DNA from 4 places in the Arthrobacter sp. ZBG10 genome. Region 2 is predicted to be linked to each of the others. Evidence: riboswitches for the same ligand, from Rfam matches in the RefSeq annotation. Region 2 holds a riboswitch; each other region holds the start of a gene.
What was found. Region 2 has a riboswitch for thiamine pyrophosphate ahead of thiC (phosphomethylpyrimidine synthase ThiC). Riboswitches for the same ligand answer to the same signal wherever they lie in the genome.

Region 1 (5,490 bases), on a different contig from region 2:
GCACGTCATCGCCGAGGACACCAAGCTTCCGCACCTGGAAGCTGAGCTCCTGGGCCGCGGCCTCGCCGGAATGGCGCAGGTCAGCGCCCGGTACTGGCTTGAAACGGACGGAAACCTGGACCTCAATGTGGCCAGCGACCTGATCTACCGTTTAGCTTGGCGCGGAATCTCTCGCTTCCCCAAAGAGTCCTAGACTACAAAGGAGACATCAGCAACGAACTTTGACTGGCTGGGAGGCCCCCGTGGAAATTAAGATCGGCATTCAGAATGTTGGCCGCGAAATTGTGCTGGAATCCACGCAGGACGCGGATTCGGTGGCCAAGGTTGTGGAAGAGGCCATCACCAAAGGCACCGAGTTGCGCCTGAAGGATGAAAAGGGCCGTCTGGTCATTGTTCCCGGCAAGGCCCTCGCGTACGTGGAAATCGGTGCCGAAGAAGCCCGCCGGGTCGGTTTCGGCCAGTTCTGACGCGCTGCCTGCAAGGTAATAAAGGAGCCCCATGCTTTCGCTGACCATCGTTGTCCTGGCCGCCGTCGCGGTGGGGTTAATCGTGTGGGCCAATGACAAACGCCATGCCAAGTACGGGGCAGGCCTGCCCGCCGGCGTTTCGGTAAGCGTCGCGGCCCTTGCCTGGCTCATCCTGATGGCTGCGGGCTTCGGGTACCGTCCCGGCCTGACCTGGCTGCCGTGGGTCCTGCCCATCGTGCTGGGGGCTGCCGCCGCCGTGGCCGCCGCCGTTTACCTGGGCGCTACCCGGGCCCGGCAGGACACCGATAGGCTCACCGCGGTGCTGCGGCGCTGACGCCAAGCCAAAGTCCTGTGGCCACCACCCGTTGAGGTGGTGGCCACAGGACTTTAAGGGCGTCCGACGGCGGCAGCCGGCTTAGAGGAATTCGGCCCGGCCGGCCATGGCTGAGGAAGCCAACGCATGTTCCCGGCGCGGGATCCGGCCGGCCGCTGCGGCCATCCTGCCGGCTTTGACAGCGTGTTTGAAGGCCTCCCCCATCAGGACCGGGTTCTGGGCGCGGGTCACGGCCGTGGCCAGCAGCACGGCATCGCAGCCCAGCTCCATGGCCAGGGCAGCATCGGATGCCGTCCCGATTCCGGCGTCCAGCACCACCGGCACCGAGGCGCGGGAAACAATCAGTTCGATGTTGTGGGGGTTGAGGATGCCCAGGCCGGTGCCGATCGGTGAGCCCAGCGGCATCACCGCGGCGGCTCCGAGGTTCTCCAGCCGCAGGGCCAGGACGGGGTCATCGTTGGTGTAGGCAAACACCTTGAAGCCGCGGTTAACCAGCTGTTCCGTGGCATCCACCAGTTCCACGGCGTCCGGCAGCAGCGTGTGTTCGTCGGCGATGACTTCGAGTTTCACCCAGTCCGTCTCCAGTGCTTCGCGGGCCAGTTCGGCGGTCAGGACGGCGTCGCGGGCGGTGAAACAGCCGGCGGTGTTGGGCAGGACCCGGATGCCGTGGTCCACCAGCAGCTGGAACAGCGAGCCGGTTTCTGCCGTGGAGTACCGGCGCATGGCCACGGTGGTCAGGGCCGTCCCGGAAGCGATCAGGGCGGCTCCGAGCCCGTCGAGGCTGGGGGCGCCGCCGGTGCCCATAATGAGCCGCGAGGCCAGGGCGACGCCGTCAATGACCAGGTCGTCGCTGCCTGTGCCACCGGCCTGGTTCAGCTGTTCGGTGTTGGTGTTGGTCATGGCCCTAACCGCCCTGGACTGCCGTGACGAGTTCAACGTCGTCGCCGTCCGCGAGCGCCGTGGCGGACCATTGGCTGCGCGGCACCACCTGGGCGTTCTGCGCCACCGCCACCCCCAGCCGTGCGCCGTCGGCGGCCTGCCCATTGGCTGCGAGGACGCGGCCGGTGACCTGGCTGACCAGCATGCTGATGGACGCGCTGTCCACCACCGCATGTGGAGTTCCGTTCAGGGTGATGTTCATGCTGTCTCCTTGATGGTGCGGGGAAGGTGAGGGGCAAAACCGGAGAACCGGGCGGGGTTGAAGGGTGCCCAACGGGGATCAGCGTGACCGTCCATCAGGTCGCGGCAGATGGCTGCGGCTGCGGGGGCCAGGAGGATGCCGTGGCGGAAGAAGCCGGTGGCAATGATCAGGCCCGGCACGTGCGCGGCCATCCCGAAGCCCGTGTCCGCACCGGTGCCGTCCGGTGCAGGCACCCGGCCCAGGAGGGGAGCGTTGTCCGGAGTGCCGGGCCGTGCCCGGGCGGTGCTCTCCAGCAGCTCGAGCTCGGCAACGGCAGGCACCAGGGCCTGGGCGTCCCGCAGAAGCTGATATACCCCACCCGCAGAGACCGCGGTGGGGCCGGCCAGGGCATCCTCGCGCTGGGTGGCGCCGATCACCACCGTGCCGTCCTGCCGCGGCACGATGTAGACGGGGACGCCGTGGACCAGGCCGCGGACGGTGGAGCCCAGCAGTGGGCGCAGGTGCTGTGGCACGGCGAGCCGCAGGATGTCGCCGTGTACCGGCCGCAACGGCAGGCTCAGGCCGGGGGGAAAGCCACCCAGTGCTGCCGCCTGCAGCCCGTTGGCCACCACGGTTTCGGCCGCCCGGACCGTCCCGCCACCGGCGAGCTGCACACCTGCGACGGCACCGTCTTCCCACAGCAGGCCGCTGGCCTTGGCCGCTACCGCAAACGGATCGCCGGCGAGCGCACGCCGCATGCTGGCCAGCAGAAGCCGCGGATCCACCTGGTGGTCTGCCGGAGTATCGAAGGCGCAGGCGATGGCGGGGCCCAGCAATGGCTCCCGGCGGCGGGCCTCCCGGATGGTGAGCGGTTCCACGGTCAAGCCGTTCGCCTGCTGCACAGCGCGCAGGTCCATCAACGCCCGGCGGTCGGCGGCGTCGGCGCCTACGGCAAGGGTCGGCGTCGTGAGGTATCCGGGGTCCCCGCCGGTGACGGCGAGATCCGCGGCGAAACCGGGCCAGAGGGCGGCGGCCGCAAGCATCAACTCCAGGAGGTCCTCTTCCTGGTAATGCAGCTCGCTTACCGGCGCCAGCATTCCGGCGGCGGCCCAGCTGGCACCGGCGCCCGGCGCGTCATCGATCAGGAGCACGGACCGGCCGGAGCGGTATGCCTCCCAGGCGATGCTGTGGCCAACCACGCCGCCGCCAATCACTGCAACGTCGGCTTCCAACGCGCCGTGCGGGCGGTCACCGGGGGTAGCAGGCAGGGCGCCCATGTGTCTCCTTCCCTACGCCGGCATTACCCGGATCAGGTCAAGCGGTCGGCTCTGACGCCCTCTCAGCCCGGCGCTTTGTGACAGCTGCCGCGGGCTCCCGCAGTACCCGCCCAGTCTAGAGGAACTAGGCTGGCAGCCATGAATGTGACCCACTCCCCTGCCACCGCTGATCCCCTGGCCACCGCTCCCGGCGCGGCCGCGCTCCACGCAGCACGGCTGTACCTGTGCACCGATGCCCGGAAGGACCGCGGCGACTTTGCCCGCTTCGTCGACGCGGCGTTTGCCGGTGGGGTGGACATCATCCAGCTTCGCGACAAAAGCATCGAGGCGGCCGAAGAGCTGGAGCTCCTGGCCGTGCTGAAGGAAGCCGCAGTCCGGCATGGCCGGCTCTGGGCTGTCAACGACAGGGCCGACGTCGCAGTACTGTCCGGCGCCCCGGTTTTCCATATCGGCCAGAAGGACCTGCCGCTGCCCGCCGCCCGCACCCTGCTCAACGGCAACGCCGCCATCGGCTTGTCCAGCCACACCCCGGACCAGGTGGACGCGGCCCTCACGGCAGCCGCGGGACCTGCGGCGCTGGACTACTTCTGCGTGGGGCCCGTCTGGGCCACGCCCACCAAACCCGGCCGGGCCGCCGTCGGACTCGACTTGGTGCGCTACGCCGCGGCCGCAGCCGGCGACGACGTTCCCTGGTTCGCGATCGGCGGCGTGGACCACGGCAACATCGGTGAGCTGGTGGCCGCCGGGGCCCGCCGGGTGGTGGTGGTCCGCGCCATCACCGATGCCCCGGATCCCGCAGCAGCCGCGGCTTCCCTGCGCAGCGCGTTGGAATCCGCGGACGCGTAGCGGCAGCATCCCTGCCCGTTCGGAAAAAACCGGGCTACGCTGGGCAACGTGCCACATCACCGGCTTGCACCCCAGGTCCACGACCACAACAACGCGCTCGAAGCCGCCCTCAGTGAGCTTCGGGTCGAGCTGGAGCTGCCCGGCAAATATCCGGCTGATGCCGTCCACGATGCCGAGGCCGCCGTGGCGGCCCTGCAGCTGCCGGGCGAGGACCTGACCGGCATTGAATTCGTCACCATTGACCCGGCGTCCTCCACTGACCTGGACCAGGCGGTCTTTATGGAGCGCGACGGCGACGGGTACCACGTGCTGTATGCCATCGCCGATGTGCCCGCTTTCGTCGCCCCCGGCGGGCCCCTGGACGCCGAGACCTGGCGCCGCGGCCAGACCTTTTACGCCCCCAACGGGCGGATCCCGCTGCACCCCGAGGTGATCAGTGAAGCGGCCGGCAGCCTGCTGCCGGACCAGGAGTGCCCGGCGTTTGTCTGGGACTTCCGGCTGGACGCCCGCGCAGGGGTCACGTCCGTGACCGTACGGCGTGCACGGGTCCGCAGCCGGGAGAAACTCAGCTACAAGGGCGCGCAGGCGGACCTGGATGCCGGCACAGCGGGCCCGGTGCTGGAGCTGCTCAAGGAAGTGGGACTAAAACGGGTGGAGCTGGAGCGGCTCCGCGGCGGCGCCAGCCTGAACATGCCCGAGCAGGAGATTGTCCAGCTGCCCGACGGCGGCTACCGGATTGCCGCCGCACCGCAACTGCCCGTGGAGGACTGGAACGCGCAGATCTCGCTGATGACCGGGATGGCCGCGGCGCAGCTGATGCTGGCCGGAAAGGTGGGAATCCTGCGCACCATGCCGGCCCCCGACGAGCGGTCGCTGCACCACTTCCGGCTGCAGACCGAGGCCCTCGGGAAACCATGGGACGGGACCGCCAGTTACGGCGAGTACCTGCGCACCCTGGACGCGGCCGAACCCCGCCAACTGGCCATCCTGCATTCGGCGGGCATGCTGTTCCGTGGTGCTGCATATACAGCCTTTGACGGGACCGTGCCGGAGAACGTTGTCCAGTCCGCCATCGGCGCCGCGTACGCCCACACCACTGCTCCCCTGCGCCGCCTGGTGGACCGTTTTGTGCTGGTGATCTGCGAGGCCCTGAGCAACGGCCGGGACGTCCCCGGCTGGGCGCGGGAGGCGCTGCCTTCCCTCCCCGAGGTCATGGCCGGCTCCGACCAGCTGGCATCCCGGATGGAACGCATGGCCCTGGACACCGTGGAGGCTGCACTGCTGGTCAACCATGTGGGGCAGGAATTCGACGCGGTAGTGATTGCCGGTTCGAAGCCGGCCAAGGACAACGGCAATGGAAACGGCGCCGGCAATGGGAAGAACGGGAACGGCGGATCAGGCACCATCCAGATCGCCGAGCCCGCAGTGACCGCCCGCTGCGCCGGA
Region 2 (5,490 bases):
CCCTGGCCGGCAAGCTCTCCAAGTGGCTGAAGGCCCAGGGCCACAGCCCCATCCTGGTGGCCTGTGACCTGCAGCGGCCCAACGCCGTCACCCAGCTCCAGGTGGTGGGCAAGCGGGCCAACGTGCCGGTGTTCGCACCGCACCCGGGTGCCACCTACACCGAGCTCGACCACCCGGCAGGCGATCCTGTTGAGGTTGCCCGGGCCGGTGTCGAGGAAGCCCGCCAGAAGCTGCACGACGTGGTGATTGTGGACACCGCCGGCCGCTTGGGCGTGGATACGGACATGATGGAGCAGGCGCGCCAGATCCGCCGGGCCATCGTCCCCAATGAAGTCCTCTTTGTCATTGACTCCATGATCGGCCAGGATGCCGTGAACACGGCGCTCGCCTTTGATGAAGGCGTCAACTTCACCGGCATTGTGCTGTCCAAGCTCGACGGCGACGCCCGCGGCGGTGCCGCCCTGTCCGTCGCGTCGGTCACCGGCAAGCCCGTGATGTTTGCGTCCACCGGCGAAGGCCTCGACGACTTCGAACTGTTCCACCCCGACCGGATGGCTTCGCGCATCCTGGACATGGGTGATGTGCTCACGCTCATCGAGCAGGCCGAAAAAAACTGGGACAAGGACGAAGCAGCCCGGATGGCGAAGAAATTCGCCGACCAGGAAGACTTCACCCTGGACGACTTCCTCGCCCAGATGCAGCAGATCCGCAACATGGGCTCCATGAAGAAAATGCTCATGATGATGCCGGGTGCGCAAAACATCCGCCAGCAGCTCGAGCAGTTCGACGAGCGCGAGATCGACCGCGTTGAAGCAATCGTCCGGTCCATGACGCCGCACGAGCGCGTGGCCCCCAAGATCATCAACGGCTCCCGCCGGGCCCGCATCGCCCGCGGTTCCGGTGTCCACGTTTCCGAGGTCAACGGCCTGCTGGAGCGTTTCGCCCAGGCGCAGAAGATGATGAAAAAAATGGCCCAGGGCGGCATGCCGGGAATGCCCGGGATGCCTGGCATGCCCGGCGCCGGTGGCGGTGCCCGCAAGAACGCCAAGAACGCGCCCAAGAAGAAAGCCAAGTCCGGCAACCCGGCCAAGGCGGCCCAGGAGCTCAAGGACGCGGCAGCCCGGCGCGCAGCAGGCCCCAAGGCGCTGCCCACCGGGGCTGCCTTCGGCCAGCAGCAGGGGGACTTCGATCCCTCGCAGCTCAACCTGCCCAAGGGCTTCGACAAGTTCCTCGGGAAGTAGCCCAACCAAGTAGCGCCAAGTGCCGTTCTGAACACTCAGGACGACACTTGGCGCTACCCGGTTGGGATGTCGGTACCGTCGAATAGGGTTGGGACATGGTCAAGCAACGGGTGGTGTTCGTGCACGGCGAGGGAAGCTTCGGCGCGGCCGCCTGGCCCCGGCAACACGGCATGGCGCTCACGTACGACGCCTTGTTCCTGCGCCGGCACGGCTACGATCCCGTCGCTGAACCAGTGGAGTCCTCCTTCGGGGCGGACACAGCGGTGATCCTTGAGGCACTGGCCGACGACGGCCGGGGAACCGCCGGCGGGCACGTTGTGGCGCATTCACAAGGGGCAGTGGCGGCCATGATGGCCGCCGTCGAACGGCCGGACCTGGTCCACTCCCTCACGCTGGTGGAGCCGGCCTGCCTGTCGCTGACAGCGGGCCTGCCTGCCACCGCCGCCCACATCAGGCTGATGCAGCCGCTTTTTGATGCCCGGCACCAGCTCAGCGACGAAGACTTCCAGCGTGGGTTTGTCCGCCGCGTGTACGCCACGGACCTCCAGGAGCCCACCTCGCTGGAGGAGAAGCGGTCCGCCCGGCGGCTACGGCTGCAGGTACCCGCGTGGGAAGCGCCGCTGCACATTGTTCCGGGTGTGCCCACCCTGGTGCTGACCGGAGGCTGGGAACCATTGTATGAGGAAATCGCCGGCTACCTCCGGGAAACCGGCGCCCTGCACCGCATTGCTGCGGGCGGGCACCGGCCCCAGGACTCCCCGGACGGCGACCACGCCATCCGGGGATTCATCAGCGACGTCAGCCGTGGAGTGCAGGCCAAAGCATCCTGACCGGCCGCCGGCAGAAGCTGCCTAGCTTCCTGCCGGCATCACCGGCTCCGGCAGGTAAACCTTTCCGCCGGAAGCCAGGAACTCGTTGCTTTTTTCCCGCATGCCGGTGGCCATCTCCGCCAGCGCGGCCTGCGCTTCCGCGGAGCCGTATTCGTCCCGGATGTCCTGGCTGATCCGCATGGAGCAGAACTTGGGCCCGCACATGGAGCAGAAATGCGCTGTTTTGGCCGGTTCCGCGGGCAGGGTCTCGTCGTGGAAGGCCTCCGCCGTGACGGGGTCCAGTGACAGGGCGAACTGGTCCCGCCACCGGAACTCGAACCGTGCCTTGGACAGGGCATCGTCGCGTTCATGCGCTCCCGGGTGGCCTTTCGCCAGGTCAGCGGCGTGTGCGGCGATCTTGTAAGTGATCACGCCCGTTTTGACGTCATCCCGGTTGGGCAGGCCCAGATGCTCCTTCGGTGTGACGTAGCAGAGCATGGCCGTGCCGTACCGGGCGATCTCCGTGGCGCCGATCGCTGAAGTGATGTGGTCATAACCCGGAGCGACATCCGTGACCAGCGGTCCCAGGGTGTAGAAGGGGGCGCCCTTGCACAGCTCCTGCTGGCGTTCCACGTTCTCCCGCACCAGGTGGAAGGGCACGTGGCCCGGGCCTTCAACCATCACCTGCACGTCGTATTCCCAGGCCCGCTGGGTGAGCTCGGCCAGCGTGTCCAGTTCGGCGAACTGGGCGGCGTCGTTGGCGTCGGCAGTGGCACCCGGCCGGAGGCCGTCACCGAGGGAAAACGCGACGTCGTACCGCGCGAATATTTCGCACAGCTCGTCAAAGTGCGTGTAGAGGAAGTTCTCCTGGTGGTGCGCAAGGCACCAGCCGGCCATGATGGAACCACCGCGGGACACGATGCCGGTGACGCGGTTGGCGGTGAGCGGCACGTAGCGGAGCAGGACGCCGGCATGCACCGTCATGTAGTCCACGCCCTGCTCGCATTGCTCAATCACCGTGTCCCGGAAGATCTCCCAGGTCAGGGCGTTGGCTTCGCCGTTGACCTTCTCCAACGCCTGGTAGATGGGCACGGTCCCGATCGGGACCGGGGAGTTCCTGATGATCCACTCCCTCGTGGTGTGGATGTCATCGCCGGTGGACAGGTCCATCACGGTGTCGGCGCCCCACTGGGTGGCCCACTGGAGTTTGTCCACCTCATCGGCGATCGAGCTGGTCACCGCGGAATTGCCGATATTGGCATTGATTTTCACCAGGAACGCCTTGCCGATGATCATCGGCTCGGACTCGGGGTGGTTGATGTTGTTCGGGAGGATGGCGCGGCCGGCGGCGAGTTCGCTGCGCACCAGTTCAACGTCGCAATTTTCGCGCAGGGCCACAAACCGCATTTCCCGGGTGACGATGCCGTTCCGGGCATAATGCATCTGCGTGACGTTCCGCCCGCCGACGGCGCGGCGGGGCACCGGATGCGCACCCTTCCACTCCGCGGAAGCCGCTCCGCGGCGCACCGCGGACCGGCCGTCGTCGAGCAGGTTCCGTTCCCTGCCGCCGTACTCCTCTGTGTCCCCGCGTGCCGCGATCCACTCCGTCCGGAACGGCGCCAGGCCCAGGACCGGATCACTTCCAGGGCCCGCAGTCCGGTAGGTCCGGAACGGGGAGTTTGCGGTACCTCCGGGGGAGGGCTCCAGCGCAATTTCCGTCACCGGAACCCTGATCCCGGCGGCCTGGTCTTCGAGGTAGGCCAGCGAGTGCGAGGCCAACGAACGGGTCTCCGCCCCCGTGCCGTCCCCGGTAGCAGGCAGATTTTGGGCAGGGTTGAACGGTGTTTTGGATGTATTCAAGGAATACTCACTTCCTTCGCCGGCATTACCCGGACAGGTTCGACGGTCGCAGGCTGCGTCAGCCCGATCTCAGCCCCTGCAGGGGCACCCGTGTGGTCACCAAGAAGCTACCACAAGCCCCGACCGGGGGTTGTGTCACACTGCGGTGCTAGCCTGCATGCGTGACCACTAGCCCACATAAGGCCCAGGACGGGCCGCCACAAAAACCGTTTCCGGGCCCCCGGCGGCCGTCCGCTTTTCAAGGTGCGCGACAGTGACCCAGGTACTGGAGTTCAGCGGCCCGGTCCTCACCGGACCGGATACCGTGCGGCACGGCATGTGGTCGGTCGATGGCGTGCTGACGTTCAACCGGCCGCGGCAGGCACCCGGGAAAACCCTCGACGGGTGGGTCCTTCCCGGTTTTGTGGACGCGCACTGCCATCTGGGCCTGGGGCCGGGTGGCGCCGTGGGCCGGGAAGAAGCAGAGCAGCAGGCCCGCACGGACCGGGACGCCGGCACCCTCCTGGTCAGGGATGCGGGCGCACCGCTGGATACCCGCTGGCTGCAGTCAGGACGGGAGTTCCCGGTGCTTATCCGGGCCGGCAGGCACGTGGCCCGCACGCGGCGGTACCTGCGGGGATTCGCCGAGGAAGTGGAGCCGGCTGACCTGGTCCAGGCGGTGCGGAAGCAGGCGCGCGACGGCGACGGCTGGGTCAAGCTTGTGGGCGACTGGATTGACCGGGATGCCGGTGACCTCGCACCCTCCTTTCCTGCCGCCGTCGTCCGTGACGCCATCGCGGCGGCGCACGACGAAGGCGCCCGCGTTACCGCCCACTGTTTTGCAGCGGACACCCTGGACCAGATGCTGGACGGCGGCATCGACTGCATCGAACACGCCACCGGGCTGCAGCCACGGCACCTGCCGCGTTTCGCTGAACAGGGGGTACCCATCGTGCCCACCCTCATCAACATCGCCACCTTTCCTGACATCGCGGCCAGGGCGGAAGCGAAGTTCCCGCGCTACGCCGCACATATGCGCTCACTGTGGGAGCGGCGGGCGGAGCGGGTGCTGGAAGCCTTCGAGTCCGGGGTGCGGATTTTCGCGGGCACCGACGCCGGCAGCGTTATCCGGCACGGCCGGATCACGGACGAGATCCTTGCCCTGCATGGAGCCGGCCTGCCCATGGCCGCAGCACTCGATGCGGCCTGCTGGGCGGCCCGGGACTGGCTGGAAGCGGAAGGCATCCGCGAAGGGGAGCGGGCCGACGTCGTCCTGTGCGCAGGGGACCCGCGCCTCAACCCTCTGGACATCACCCGGCTTTCGCACGTGGTGCTTGGCGGGGAGTTGATTCGCTGAAGCCCTCGCACCTCGCTTGGAATAAATTGAAGCTTCAAGTAATTTTATGAGTGAAGGCCCCCGCACCGAGGGCCCAGCACCAGGAGCACCCAATGACCGCAGCAGCCAGCAGCAGTGACCTTCTTCCCGCCGACCTCACCATGGGCACCGTGATGCTCAAGGTAGGCGACATGAAGGTCATGACCGATTACTACCAGCGCGCGCTCGGCCTGGAGGTGGTGGCCGAGCAGGACGGTGGACTGTA
Region 3 (5,490 bases), on a different contig from region 2:
CAGCGGCGGGTCGCCTGTGATAGCAACCACAGGCATGTACCGGCGCGGTACCGTGCCCCACCATAGTACCGGTACCGGAGCCGGCCCGCGTTCAGGAGTGCAGCCGCGGCGCGTCGAAGAATTCCACTTCAAGCCGGCAGGAGTGCCGGAAGGCGTCCACCATGGCTGCCCGCCCGGCTTCGGAGGAGTTGCGGGCGGCTTCATCAACAATGCCGACCGCCCGCCTGGTTGCCGCAGCAAAGTCCTCGTCGGCGTACGTCCGCAGCCAGGCCGCGTAGGGGTGCCCCGCCGGCTCCCCCGCCGCGACGAACTGTGCATGGAGCGTCCGGCCGACTTCCGCGTAGAGCCAGAAGCACGGCAGGACCGCGGCGGCCAGCACCGCGTAACCGCCCGACGCCGAGGCCGCGGCCAGGTGGTCGACGTAGGACTTGGTGACGGGGCCAAGGTCCGGCTGGGTGGTCCGCGACGCCAGCCAGGTCCGGTGCAGCTCCGACTCGACCTCAAGGCATTGCTGCGCGGAGCCCGCCCAGAACAGCTGTTCGGCTTCGGTGGGTGCCAAGGCGCTGGCGCGGGCCAGGACCCGCGAGTAGCCGTTAAGGTACAGGGCATCCTGGGAGAGGTAGTAAGCGAACTCACGCTCCGGGAGCGTGCCGGAGACCAGACCCTGGATGAACGGCAGTTCGTAGATGGCTGCCAGGTCCGCGGCAGCTTCCTTCCACAGCAGCGCCTCGAACCGGCCGGGCGCCGGGACGGCCGTGAGGTGGTGGAAGTGGTGGACCGGTCCGTTGCCGGCGCCGACACCCAGCCGGTCCGACGCCGAAAGGGCACCGGCCAGCCACGGCTTCACTTCGCGCAGCGCGGCTTCCCAGTCCCCCAGCCGCGCCTGCACCGTGGCCATGGCAGAGGACAGCGAGCACCCGGTGCCGTGGCTGTTCCGGGTATCCACCCTCGCGCCCGGCACTTCCACCACCTCGGGGCCAAGCAGGCCCGCCGTGTTCACCAGCGCGTCAGGGCAGCCCGGGCCCTGCAGGTGGCCGCCTTTGACCAGGATGGTGGCCCCGGTGGCGAGGGCCAGGAGCCTTCCCTGGTCCAGTGCCCCCGCCCAGGTCTGTTGGACGTCGCCGTCCACCAGGACAGCAAGTTCGGCCAGGTTGGGGGTGATCAGGTGCGCCAGCGGCAGCAGTTCCCGCAGCGCTGTCTCCGCCGGAGCCTGCAGCAGCCTGTCGCCGCTGGTGGCCACCATAACGGGATCAAGGACCACAACGGCGGGCCGCACCTCCTCGAGCCAGGTGCGGACGGTGCGGATGGAGTCAGCATCGCCCAGCATGCCGATTTTGACGGCGTCGATGGTGATGTCCGAGCTGACAGCTTCAAGCTGCCGGGCCAGGAGGTCCGCCGGCGGGATGTGGACAGCCTGCACCCCCAGGGTGTTTTGCGCCGTGAGGGCCGTAATGGCGGCCATTCCATAGCCACCGTGCGCGGCGATGCTTTTAAGGTCCGCCTGCACCCCTGCCCCACCGGACGGGTCGGAACCGGCGATGGAGAGCACCCGGGGAATGTCCCGGCGAATGGCTTCCGAGGTGTCCGCAGCAGGCGTGGTGGCAGCATCAGGTGTGGCTGCGCCAGGCGCAGTAAGGGTCGAAGACAAGAGACATCCCTTCGCCGGTGCTAACCGGACAGGTTCAACGGGTGTGGATCTCAGCCGGCCCTGTGCGCGGCACCCCGTGTCGGTCCCCAGCCTAGCTGTTCCACCACCGGTGCGGGAAAGTCGCTGCCTGTCTTAAAACGCCGGAGGCCCGGAACCGGCACTGATGTGCGGTTCCCGGCCTCCGATGCAGGTGGGGCAGTGCCCCTGGTGCCTAGAGCTCCGACGCCGGAACGCCCACACCCAGGATGATGGGTGCAGCGGCCGGTGCCTTGGCGGCGGCAGCCGCCGCGGGCTCCGGCGCCTTTGCGGAATGGGTGTGCGCAGGGGTAGCCGACGGCGCACTCTGGTGCTGCTGCACCGAGGTTTCGTTGGCTGCGCCCTGGGCACGGCTGGCACTGCGGTTGCGGCGCGGCCGGCGCTGCGTTGACTGCTCCAGCGTGTGGTCCGAGTAGTCCTTTTCCGGGGCTGCGGCGGGCGCAGCAACGGGGACTGCATCCGGCGCAGCTGCAACGGGTGCTACCGCTGCGGGAGCAGCTGCAGGTGCCGTCACCGGTTCGCCGAGGTGCGCGAAGGCTTCGGCCAGGCGGTCCAGCGTGAGCGCCGGCTGCGACTGCTGGTCACCGGCGTGCTCAACAAACGGAAGGACAACTTCCTCTCCCCCGAAGGTCAGCACCGCCCCGGGGCGTGCGGGAGCGTCGGCGTCGTGCGAACCGGCGTCCACGGGCGTGGCAGGTACCTGCCTGGCGGCGGCGATTTCGTCGTCGTGCAGGTGCGCGGCGTGCGCGGCTGCTGCGATGTTCGCCAGGGCCAGCCGGGTGGCTTCAGCCTTGGCGTGCCGCTCCGGGTCCACGGGTTCCGGGTGCACGGTGTGCGCCTGGACCGGGGCTGCCGGCGCCAGCTCGGGTTGCTGGCCGCCACGGCCGCGGCGGCGCTTGCGCTCCGGGCGTGTGCCCTGCTGGTTGTTGTCAACGCGTTCGGGGCGGGGCTCCGGGCTGCGGAAATCGTTGGGACGGTGTTCCTGCCGGGTGTCGGCGCGCTGGACGTGGTGCTCGGCTGCCACAATCGTGGCGCGGCGGTGCTCCACCGGGTCGTCGTGGGTGACCACACCGCGCCCGGCGCAGGCCTCGCACTGCTCGCCGAAGACTTCCAGGAGCCCGGTGCCCATGCGTTTGCGGGTCATCTGGACCAGGCCCAGCGAGGTCACTTCGGCCACTTGGTGCTTGGTCCGGTCCCGGCCCAGGCATTCCACCATGCGGCGCAGCACCAGGTCACGGTTGGATTCCAGGACCATGTCGATGAAGTCGATGACGATGATGCCGCCGATGTCACGGAGCCGGAGCTGGCGGACCACTTCCTCGGCAGCTTCCAGGTTGTTCTTCGTGACGGTCTCTTCGAGGTTGCCGCCGCTGCCGGTGAACTTGCCGGTGTTGACGTCCACCACGGTCATGGCTTCGGTGCGGTCGATCACCAGGGAACCGCCGGAGGGCAGGAAAACCTTGCGCTCCAGGGCCTTGTGGATCTGCTCGTCGATGCGCCAGGCAGCGAAGATGTCCTGGTCCTTGGTCCACTTTTCCAACCGGCCCACCAGGTCCGGGGCAACGTAGGTCACGTACGCCTCGATGGTGTCCCAGGCTTCCTCGCCGGAGACGATCAGCTTGGAGAAGTCCTCGTTGAAAACGTCGCGGACCACCTTGATGGTGAGGTCCGGTTCGCCGTACAGCAGTTCCGGGGCGAGGATCTTGGTGGAGGTGGACTGGCTTTCGATGCCTTCCCACTGGGCGCGCAGCCGGTTGATGTCGTGCGTCAGCTCCTCCTCGGAGGCACCTTCGGCTGCGGTGCGGACGATGACACCGGCGTGCTCCGGCAGTCGGTCCTTAAGGATCCGCTTGAGGCGGTTGCGTTCGACGTCGGGCAGCTTGCGGGAGATACCGGTCATGGAACCGCCGGGCACGTACACCAGGTAACGGCCCGGCAGGGAGATCTGGCTGGTGAGGCGGGCACCCTTGTGGCCCACGGGGTCCTTGGTCACCTGGACCAGGACGGTGTCGCCGGACTTGAGGGCGTTCTCGATGCGGCGCTGCTTGCCTTCAAGGTTGACGGCGTCCCAGTTGACCTCGCCGGCGTACAGGACGGCATTGCGGCCGCGGCCGATGTCCACAAAAGCGGCTTCCATGGAGGGCAGGACGTTCTGGACCTTGCCCAGGTAGACGTTGCCGATCAGGGAATCCTGCTGGGTCTTGGACACAAAGTGCTCGGCCAGGACACCGTCCTCGAGGACCGCGATCTGGATTCTGTCGTCGCGCTGGCGGACGATCATCTGACGGTCCACCGATTCACGGCGGGCCAGGAACTCAGCCTCCGTGATCACGGTACGGCGGCGGCCGGTGTCGCGGGATTCGCGGCGGCGCTGCTTCTTGGCCTCCAGGCGGGTGGAGCCCTTAACGCTCGTCACCCGGTTGTTGACCACGGGCTCGCTGGCTGCACGGGGGGCGCGGACGCGGGTCACCGTGTTGGGCGGGTCGTCATCGCCGCCTCCGGTCAGTTCCAGGTCCTGGTCGCCGCGGCGGCGGCGCCGGCGACGGCGGGAGGTCACGCCGTCGTCCAGCTGGCCGGCCGCGTCGGAATCGTCTTCGTCCTGCTCATCGGAGCCGGCATCGTCACCGTCGCCGGTGTCGGTGGCGTCGCGGTCCAGGCGGCTGCGTCCCCGGCGGCCGCGGCTGCGGCGCCGGCGGCGGCTGGCGGAATCGTCCTGGTCGCCGTCCTCGGCGTCGTCCTCATCCGGCTCTTCAACGGCAGCAGCGGGGCGCACCACCGTGGTGAGGTCCGGGGCCTGGAAAAGAACGGAGGAACCGGCGCCGGGCTCCATAAACAGGGAACCGAAGGCGGACAGCGAGGCCGTGGCGGAATCGTCGGAGCCCTGCGCAGCGGGGGCTTCGAGAGGGGTGCTGAGGGGCGTTTCGTCGGGAGCCTGTGCGTCGGCTGCCGGAACCGGCCCGGCCGAGACGTGCGCGTTCAGGGCTTCTTCGGTGACCTCGGGAGCCTCGAGGGTGGGCTCCGCAAGGACGGGCTCCGCCACAACCGGCTCCGCGATGGCCGGGGCTGCTGCCGGCGGGGCGACGGATTCGGTGGCCGGGGCCGGCGCGGCCGGCTCGGTGGCTGGTGCGGAAGTCTTCCGGGTGGCTACCCGGCGGCGGCGCACCGGCTTGGTTTCCGGTTCCGCCTCCGTCGCGGCAGGCGCCGGCTCAGCTGCGGCGGCTGCGGGGATGTCTGCCAGCGGGGCGGCGTCCTCGGCGAAGGCCGGCAGCGGCTCGGCTGCCTCGGGCTTCTTGCGGGCGCGGGTCCGGCGGACCGGAGCCTTGGTTTCCGCTGCGGCCGGCGTGTCGGAACCCGGGGCGGCCGTTGTGGCACCTTCTTCGGCTCCTGCAGTGCCGGCGTCGGCGGTGTCTGCCGCGGCCTTGGGGGCAACCTTGCGGCGGGTCCGGGTTGCTTTCTTCGGCGCTGTGGCGGCTTCGCCTGCCGCAGCATCTTCAGTAACGGCTGAAACCTGTTCATTTTCCATATGTGGCAACTCCTGCCCCTGACGTACCGCCACATCCGGCACCCATTGGGGCATATATTGTCAAAACCCGCGGGCGTTGACAGAAGTCAAGTGGATACCTCCAGGTTCGCACCGGCGTTGGGGTGCGGCAGCCCGTGGAGGCCGGCGGGATGTTCTGAAAACCCGTTGCTCTCCTCGAGACAACCAGGTGCCGCTCAATGGCGTCGCGGGAACCTGGTCCGGAAGCACCGAACCGTACCCTGCGCATCATTGGCGGTCTTGGGAACAAGCCACCGGACCGGAG
Region 4 (5,490 bases), on a different contig from region 2:
CTGCCGCAGGCCGGAGCGCATGGCCAGGAGCTGCGTTGCCGTGCCCACCAGGGGCGGAAGCCACCACACTGTGGGGGCGATAAAAAGCGCGGCGGCGTAACCGGACCACGCCGCTGCCCACAGGCCCCGGCGGTTTGCCACGTTGGCCAGTACCAGGGACTGCACAAAGAGAAGGTGCAGGACGCAGAGCACCACATAGTCGAGCATCACGGTGGCGGACCACCCTGAGGCCAACCACATGGGAACGGCGAATACGGCAACCAGCGGCAGTGACTGGACGAACATCATGGGCCAGTAACGGCAGAATTTCCGGGTGATGGCTTCGAGGTTCCGCTCGGCCATCAGATCGCCGAGGACCCGGTAGATGGGAAGGCATGCCGCCTGGGCCATCCAGGGCACGGTGATGGAGGATGCCAGCACCACGAGCGTCAGGGGCACCCCATCCACGTCAACGGCAGCCATTGTGGGGCTGACCAACGGGTAGACAACGTTGAGCAAAAGAACGGGTGAAAGGTACAGCAGGAGCGCAGAGCCCAACCTTTCAGTCGAGGCAACTGCCCCGCTGTTGGGACCGGCAATGCCTGGCTTGATGATCAGGGCGAGAGCCAGCAGGAACGGGACCGCTGCTGCGGCAAGAACGGGAAAACCGGCGGAGCCGGGAAAAAGCTGCACGGTTGCGGGCACAAGTGCGGACAGCGCCAGTCCCACCACAACGATCAACGACATCTGGCGGGTGTAGGAATCGTGAAATAAGGACTTCAAGATGATCTGGTTCTTTCCTCTGGATCAAGCCCCTGCCCTCGAGCTGCGGGCATGGAAAAGCCCACCGGTCTCTCTCGTCAGCGATTGAGGCGCGGCAGGCGCGATGGGCACTCATGTTGGTGTTGGGTCGGTTGTGCAGGAGAAGGGGAGTCGACGGCGGACTGGGGGGCCGGCCCGGTCTCAGAGGCAGGCTTCCGCCGCCGACTCCGGCTGGTACCGGCCCCACTTGGAAGGCCGGAAATCTACAAATCTAATTCCACGCAAAACTTCACGGAAAAACCCGAGTAGGCAGTACTCTATTTTTTTCCAATGCACTACTTGGTTTCTTGGCAGCGCCGCTGGAATGACCCAACCCAGCGGCCTCCGCTGGTAAACCATTGCGTCCGGTTCGGGCAACAAGAAACATTCAATCAACCACTCCTCAGAAACTACTTTGAGAAAGATCAAGATCTGATCAATGCTCGAAAAGATTCTCAGGAATTCCTCAGTATTATCCAAGGCCAGTTGCTGAGGACCTGTTCGCCCACGTCAGTAGCTGATGGCCTGCTGTTTGCCGCGCCGTGACGCTGTTCACAAATGGCCGACGCGCATTATCGTCGACCCCATTCACAACCCTGGGTAATGTGATGCGGATCGCACGCCGTAAGCTTTTGTCCGTATCAAATGCCGGCACCCTGCCGGGCCTGGAAATTGACGGAGAATATCATCAAAGATACCCCTGGAGTCCGCATCAAAAAGGGACCTGATCCCAAGGCTGGTGTTTGCCTGAATTTCCCACTGAGCCATCCGCGGGGTTGGCGGTGCCGAATCCACAGGTAATGCATAAAGCCCGGGCCGGCTGTGCGTGCCGGGACAGTTACTACATGGAAGGAAGCAGTTGTGGAGCGCGGTGTAGCAGTAGTGATCGAAGACGACAACGACGTAAGGGCTGCGCTTGCTGCGATTTTCCGGCAGGCAGGGTTCGCCGTGCACCAGGCGTCATCGGGTGCTGAAGGACTGGACCAGGTACGGACGCACAACCCTGACATCGTGACCCTTGACATCGGCCTGCCGGACTTTGATGGGCTTGAAGCGTCCCGGCGCATCAGGACCTTCAGTGACGCTTACGTGGTGATCATCAGTGGGCGTGCAGACGAGGCGGATGCGTTGCTTGGCTTTGAGGCGGGCGCTGACGATTACATCGTCAAACCCTTCCGTGCCCGGGAACTTCGGGCCCGCATCAAGGCGATGCTCCGCAGGCCGCGGGCCTCCAGCCCGGGTGGGGCGGGCAGCAGCCAAGGGGGCGCCGCTGCGGGTTCCGGTGACGGGACTTTCACGCGGGAGGCGACGTATGACAGTTTCGACTACGTCCACAAGGGCCTGGCTTTGCACGAGGGAACCCGGCAGGCTGCCGTGGACGGCGTACCCGTCGCCCTGACGCGGAGCCAGTTCGACATCCTCCTGGTGCTGATGAAAAAGCGGCGGACCATCCAGGCGAAGGCCGACCTGGTGCGCTACCTTCGCCATGACAGCTACGACGGCTCCTTTGTGGGCGCCACGGAGGAACGCGCGGTGGAGGTCCACGTCAGCAACCTCCGTAAACGTCTCGGGGAAAACCCCAGGAAGCCGCGGTGGGTGGAGACGGTGCACGGTGTGGGCTACCGCCTCACGCCGCCGGTGCCGCGCCGGCAGGGCAGGCAACAGGACTGAATGCTGAACCCGCCGCTTTTCAGCTGCCCTGGGCCGGGCTGAGGACTTCGCGCAGGGCTTCGACCACCAGGTTGTGGTCCTGGACCTGCGGGAGGCCGGACACCGTGACGGTGGCGACGGCCCCAACGCCGGCCACGTACAAGGGGAATGACCCGCCGTGGGCTGCGTAGCGGGACTGGTCGAACCAGGCGTTGTCCTCGATCCGGCCGCCGTTCCGCCGGCCCCGAAGGCCCACCAGCAGGGACGGCACCTCGTAGCGGGCCGCTGTGGCCTTCTTCGCCCGGATCCATTGCTCGTTGTCCGGAGTGGCGCCGGGAAGCGCCACGTGGAAGAGCACCTGCTCACTCCTGGAAATATCAATGGCAATGGGCAGGCTCCGCTCCTTTCCCAGCTCCACCAACAGCAACCCGAGGTTCAGGGCGTCATCCAGCGAAAAGCCGGGAAACTGCAGTTCCCTGGTCTCGGCTTCGATCCTGGCAATGAAGGCCTCCAGCGAACCCTCAGGCTGGGCATCGGCGGAGTCCGGATCGAAGTCGGTCACAAGCGGTGAATTGGCGGTCATGGCCCACAATCTACCCCGCCCAGGTGTAAACTGGGCAGGCCCAACAGGGCAGCTTTAACCAACCACTGAAACATTCAACGACAGGGGAGCGCAGCCGTCGGGCGTCACTGGCATTTGCCAGGATCCGCAGGTGGGCGCTGAGAGTGCGGACAGCCGCAGACCCTCGAACCTGATCCGGTTAGTACCGGCGCAAGGGAGTCGAGTTCTCGAAGTGCGCGGAAAATGGCGGCAGCAACCGCCACCCGTGTCCACTTTCCCCTCCTGTTACCCAGGAGGACCACCATGAGCACTGCAGCAATCAAGAAGACCACCAGCAGGTCCTGGCGCGTCGTGGACATCGTCGTCGCGGCCCTGATCGCGATCGCCGGCGGCATCATTTTCTGGGCCTGGTCCCAGGGTGCCGCGGCCGTTTCCGCGCCGATGAACGCCGTCTATCCGCCCCTGACCGGCCTCCTGGCCGGCGGCTGGATGATCCCGGCCGTCCTGGGCATGCTGATCATCCGGAAACCAGGTGCCGCGCTTTTCTGCGAAACCATCGCCGCGACGGGTGAGCTGTTTATGGGCTCGCAGTACGGCGCGTCGGTGCTGTTTTCCGGGTTCGTCCAGGGCCTGGGCGCCGAGATCATTTTCGCCATCTTCGTCTACCGGAAGTTCAACCTTCCTGTCTCCCTGCTGGCCGGCGCGGGTGCCGGACTCTTCTGCGGCCTGAACGATTCGTTCGCGCCGTGGGGCTGGAACATTGCCTATTCGGGCGGCGACAAACTCGCCTACATCGTCTTCACCGCCATCTCCGGCGCAGTCATCGCCGGCGCCCTCTCCTGGATCGCCACCCGCGGCCTGGCCAGGACCGGCGTGCTGGCTTCCTTCGCCTCCCGGAAGGCCGCATCGGAGCCTGCCTTCTCCTGATGCCTGCACCTTCCCAGCACGGCAGCCCGGCGGTCCGGCCCGCAGCGGTCAGTGCCCACGGGTGGGGCTGGCGCCATGCCGGCCGTACCAGGCCCGCCGTCCACGCCCTTGACCTGGATATCCGGCCCGGCGAGCGGGTCCTCCTTTTGGGCCCCTCCGGAGCCGGTAAGTCCACGCTGCTCCACGCCCTCGCAGGGGTGCTGGGGGATGCGGACGACGACGGCGAAGCGGCGGAGTCGGACGAGTCCGGTTCGCTGCTGGTGGACGGCGCCCCGCCCAGGTCCCGGCGCGGGCGCGCCGGCCTGATGCAGCAGGACCCGGAAACGCAGGTGGTCCTTTCCCGGGTGGGCGACGACGTTGCTTTCGGCGCCGAAAACCTTGCGGTGCCCCGCGACGACATCTGGACCCGTGTGCACGAGGCGCTGGCCGACGTCGGGCTTTCCCACCTTTCGCTGGACCACCCGACGTCGGCCCTCTCCGGCGGGCAGAAGCAGCGCCTGGCGCTGGCGGGAATCCTTGCCATGCGGCCCGGCCTGATCCTGCTGGATGAGCCAACGGCGAACCTGGACCCGGCCGGGGTGCTGGAGGTCCGCGACGCCGTGGCCAGGTGCCTCGACAAAACGGGGGCCACCCTGGTGGTGGTGGAGCACCGCGTGGGCGTGTGGAAGGACCTGGTGGACCGGATTGTGGTGCTCCAACCGGGATCAGCGTCGGACCCGGCCGTGCTCCTGGACGGGCCACCGGATACCGTGCTGGAAGGCGCCAGGGAGATGCTGAAAACCGCCGGTGTCTGGGTCCCGGGGTATGCCCCCGCCACGCGCCACCGCACGGCGGGATCCCCGGCCGACGGCGACCTGCTCCTGGCCGCGGACAATCTGGCGGTGTCCCGTGAACGGCCCCGCCGCAGCAGGTTCCGCAAAATTCCGCCGGTTCCCGTCCAGGAAGGGATCGCCGCGCAGGTAATTTCCGGGCAGGCGCTGGCCATCACGGGTCCCAACGGTGCCGGAAAATCCACCTTCGCCCTGACGCTGGGCGGATTACTGGCTCCGGTGACCGGGACCGTCGAGGCCGCTGCCACTCTTGGCCAGGGCGCCGGACCGGATCCCTACCGCTGGAAGGCCGAGCAGTTAATCGAGCGGATCGGCACGGTGTTCCAGGAGCCTGAACATCAGTTCGTCACCGGCCGGGTGCTGGACGAACTGCAGTTCGGTCCCAGACACTTGGGCCATGGCGCGGAACGGGTGGATGAGCTGCTGGAAAGGCTTCGGCTGACCGGTTTGGTGGACGCGAATCCCTACACACTCTCAGGTGGCGAGAAGCGGCGGCTTTCCGTGGCCACCGTCCTGGCCGCGAGTCCCAGGGTCCTGATCCTGGACGAGCCCACGTTCGGGCAGGACGCCAACACCTGGGCCGAGCTGGCATCGTTCCTCAACGAACTCCTGGACACCGGCACCGCCGTGGTCTCGGTGACGCATGATGCCGAATTCACTGCCGCCCTGGGCGGGGCCGAGCTGCGACTGTCAGCTCCGGAGCGGGTGGCGCCATGAGGCAGGAGCTGAACCTTTCCGGCG

Region 1: linked by a shared signal. The riboswitch ahead of thiO (glycine oxidase ThiO) and the one ahead of thiC (phosphomethylpyrimidine synthase ThiC) in region 2 are both predicted to bind thiamine pyrophosphate.
Region 3: linked by a shared signal. The riboswitch ahead of thiD (bifunctional hydroxymethylpyrimidine kinase/phosphomethylpyrimidine kinase) and the one ahead of thiC (phosphomethylpyrimidine synthase ThiC) in region 2 are both predicted to bind thiamine pyrophosphate.
Region 4: linked by a shared signal. The riboswitch ahead of ACU18_RS13415 (ECF transporter S component) and the one ahead of thiC (phosphomethylpyrimidine synthase ThiC) in region 2 are both predicted to bind thiamine pyrophosphate.

What each region holds. Positions count from the first base shown of each region.
Region 1 is NZ_LFQH01000047.1:135,616-141,105, reverse strand. It holds gene ACU18_RS12350 (TetR/AcrR family transcriptional regulator) at 1-193, shown strand, start outside; gene ACU18_RS12345 (DUF3107 domain-containing protein) at 243-467, shown strand; gene ACU18_RS12340 (hypothetical protein) at 499-801, shown strand; gene ACU18_RS12335 (thiazole synthase) at 883-1,701, opposite strand; gene thiS (sulfur carrier protein ThiS) at 1,706-1,942, opposite strand; gene thiO (glycine oxidase ThiO) at 1,939-3,198, opposite strand; TPP riboswitch at 3,191-3,309, opposite strand; gene thiE (thiamine phosphate synthase) at 3,337-4,044, shown strand; gene ACU18_RS12315 (RNB domain-containing ribonuclease) at 4,093-5,490, shown strand, end outside.
Region 2 is NZ_LFQH01000067.1:6,884-12,373, forward strand. It holds gene ffh (signal recognition particle protein) at 1-1,241, shown strand, start outside; gene ACU18_RS15815 (alpha/beta fold hydrolase) at 1,337-2,071, shown strand; gene thiC (phosphomethylpyrimidine synthase ThiC) at 2,093-3,910, opposite strand; TPP riboswitch at 3,905-4,012, opposite strand; gene ACU18_RS15825 (amidohydrolase family protein) at 4,164-5,246, shown strand; gene ACU18_RS15830 (VOC family protein) at 5,339-5,490, shown strand, end outside.
Region 3 is NZ_LFQH01000059.1:8,507-13,996, forward strand. It holds gene thiD (bifunctional hydroxymethylpyrimidine kinase/phosphomethylpyrimidine kinase) at 92-1,570, opposite strand; TPP riboswitch at 1,638-1,735, opposite strand; gene ACU18_RS14570 (Rne/Rng family ribonuclease) at 1,860-5,207, opposite strand.
Region 4 is NZ_LFQH01000053.1:7,050-12,539, forward strand. It holds gene ACU18_RS13400 (hypothetical protein) at 1-762, opposite strand, end outside; gene ACU18_RS13405 (response regulator transcription factor) at 1,642-2,451, shown strand; gene ACU18_RS13410 (heme-degrading domain-containing protein) at 2,471-3,013, opposite strand; TPP riboswitch at 3,086-3,227, shown strand; gene ACU18_RS13415 (ECF transporter S component) at 3,296-3,919, shown strand; gene ACU18_RS13420 (ABC transporter ATP-binding protein) at 3,919-5,466, shown strand; gene ACU18_RS13425 (energy-coupling factor transporter transmembrane component T family protein) at 5,463-5,490, shown strand, end outside.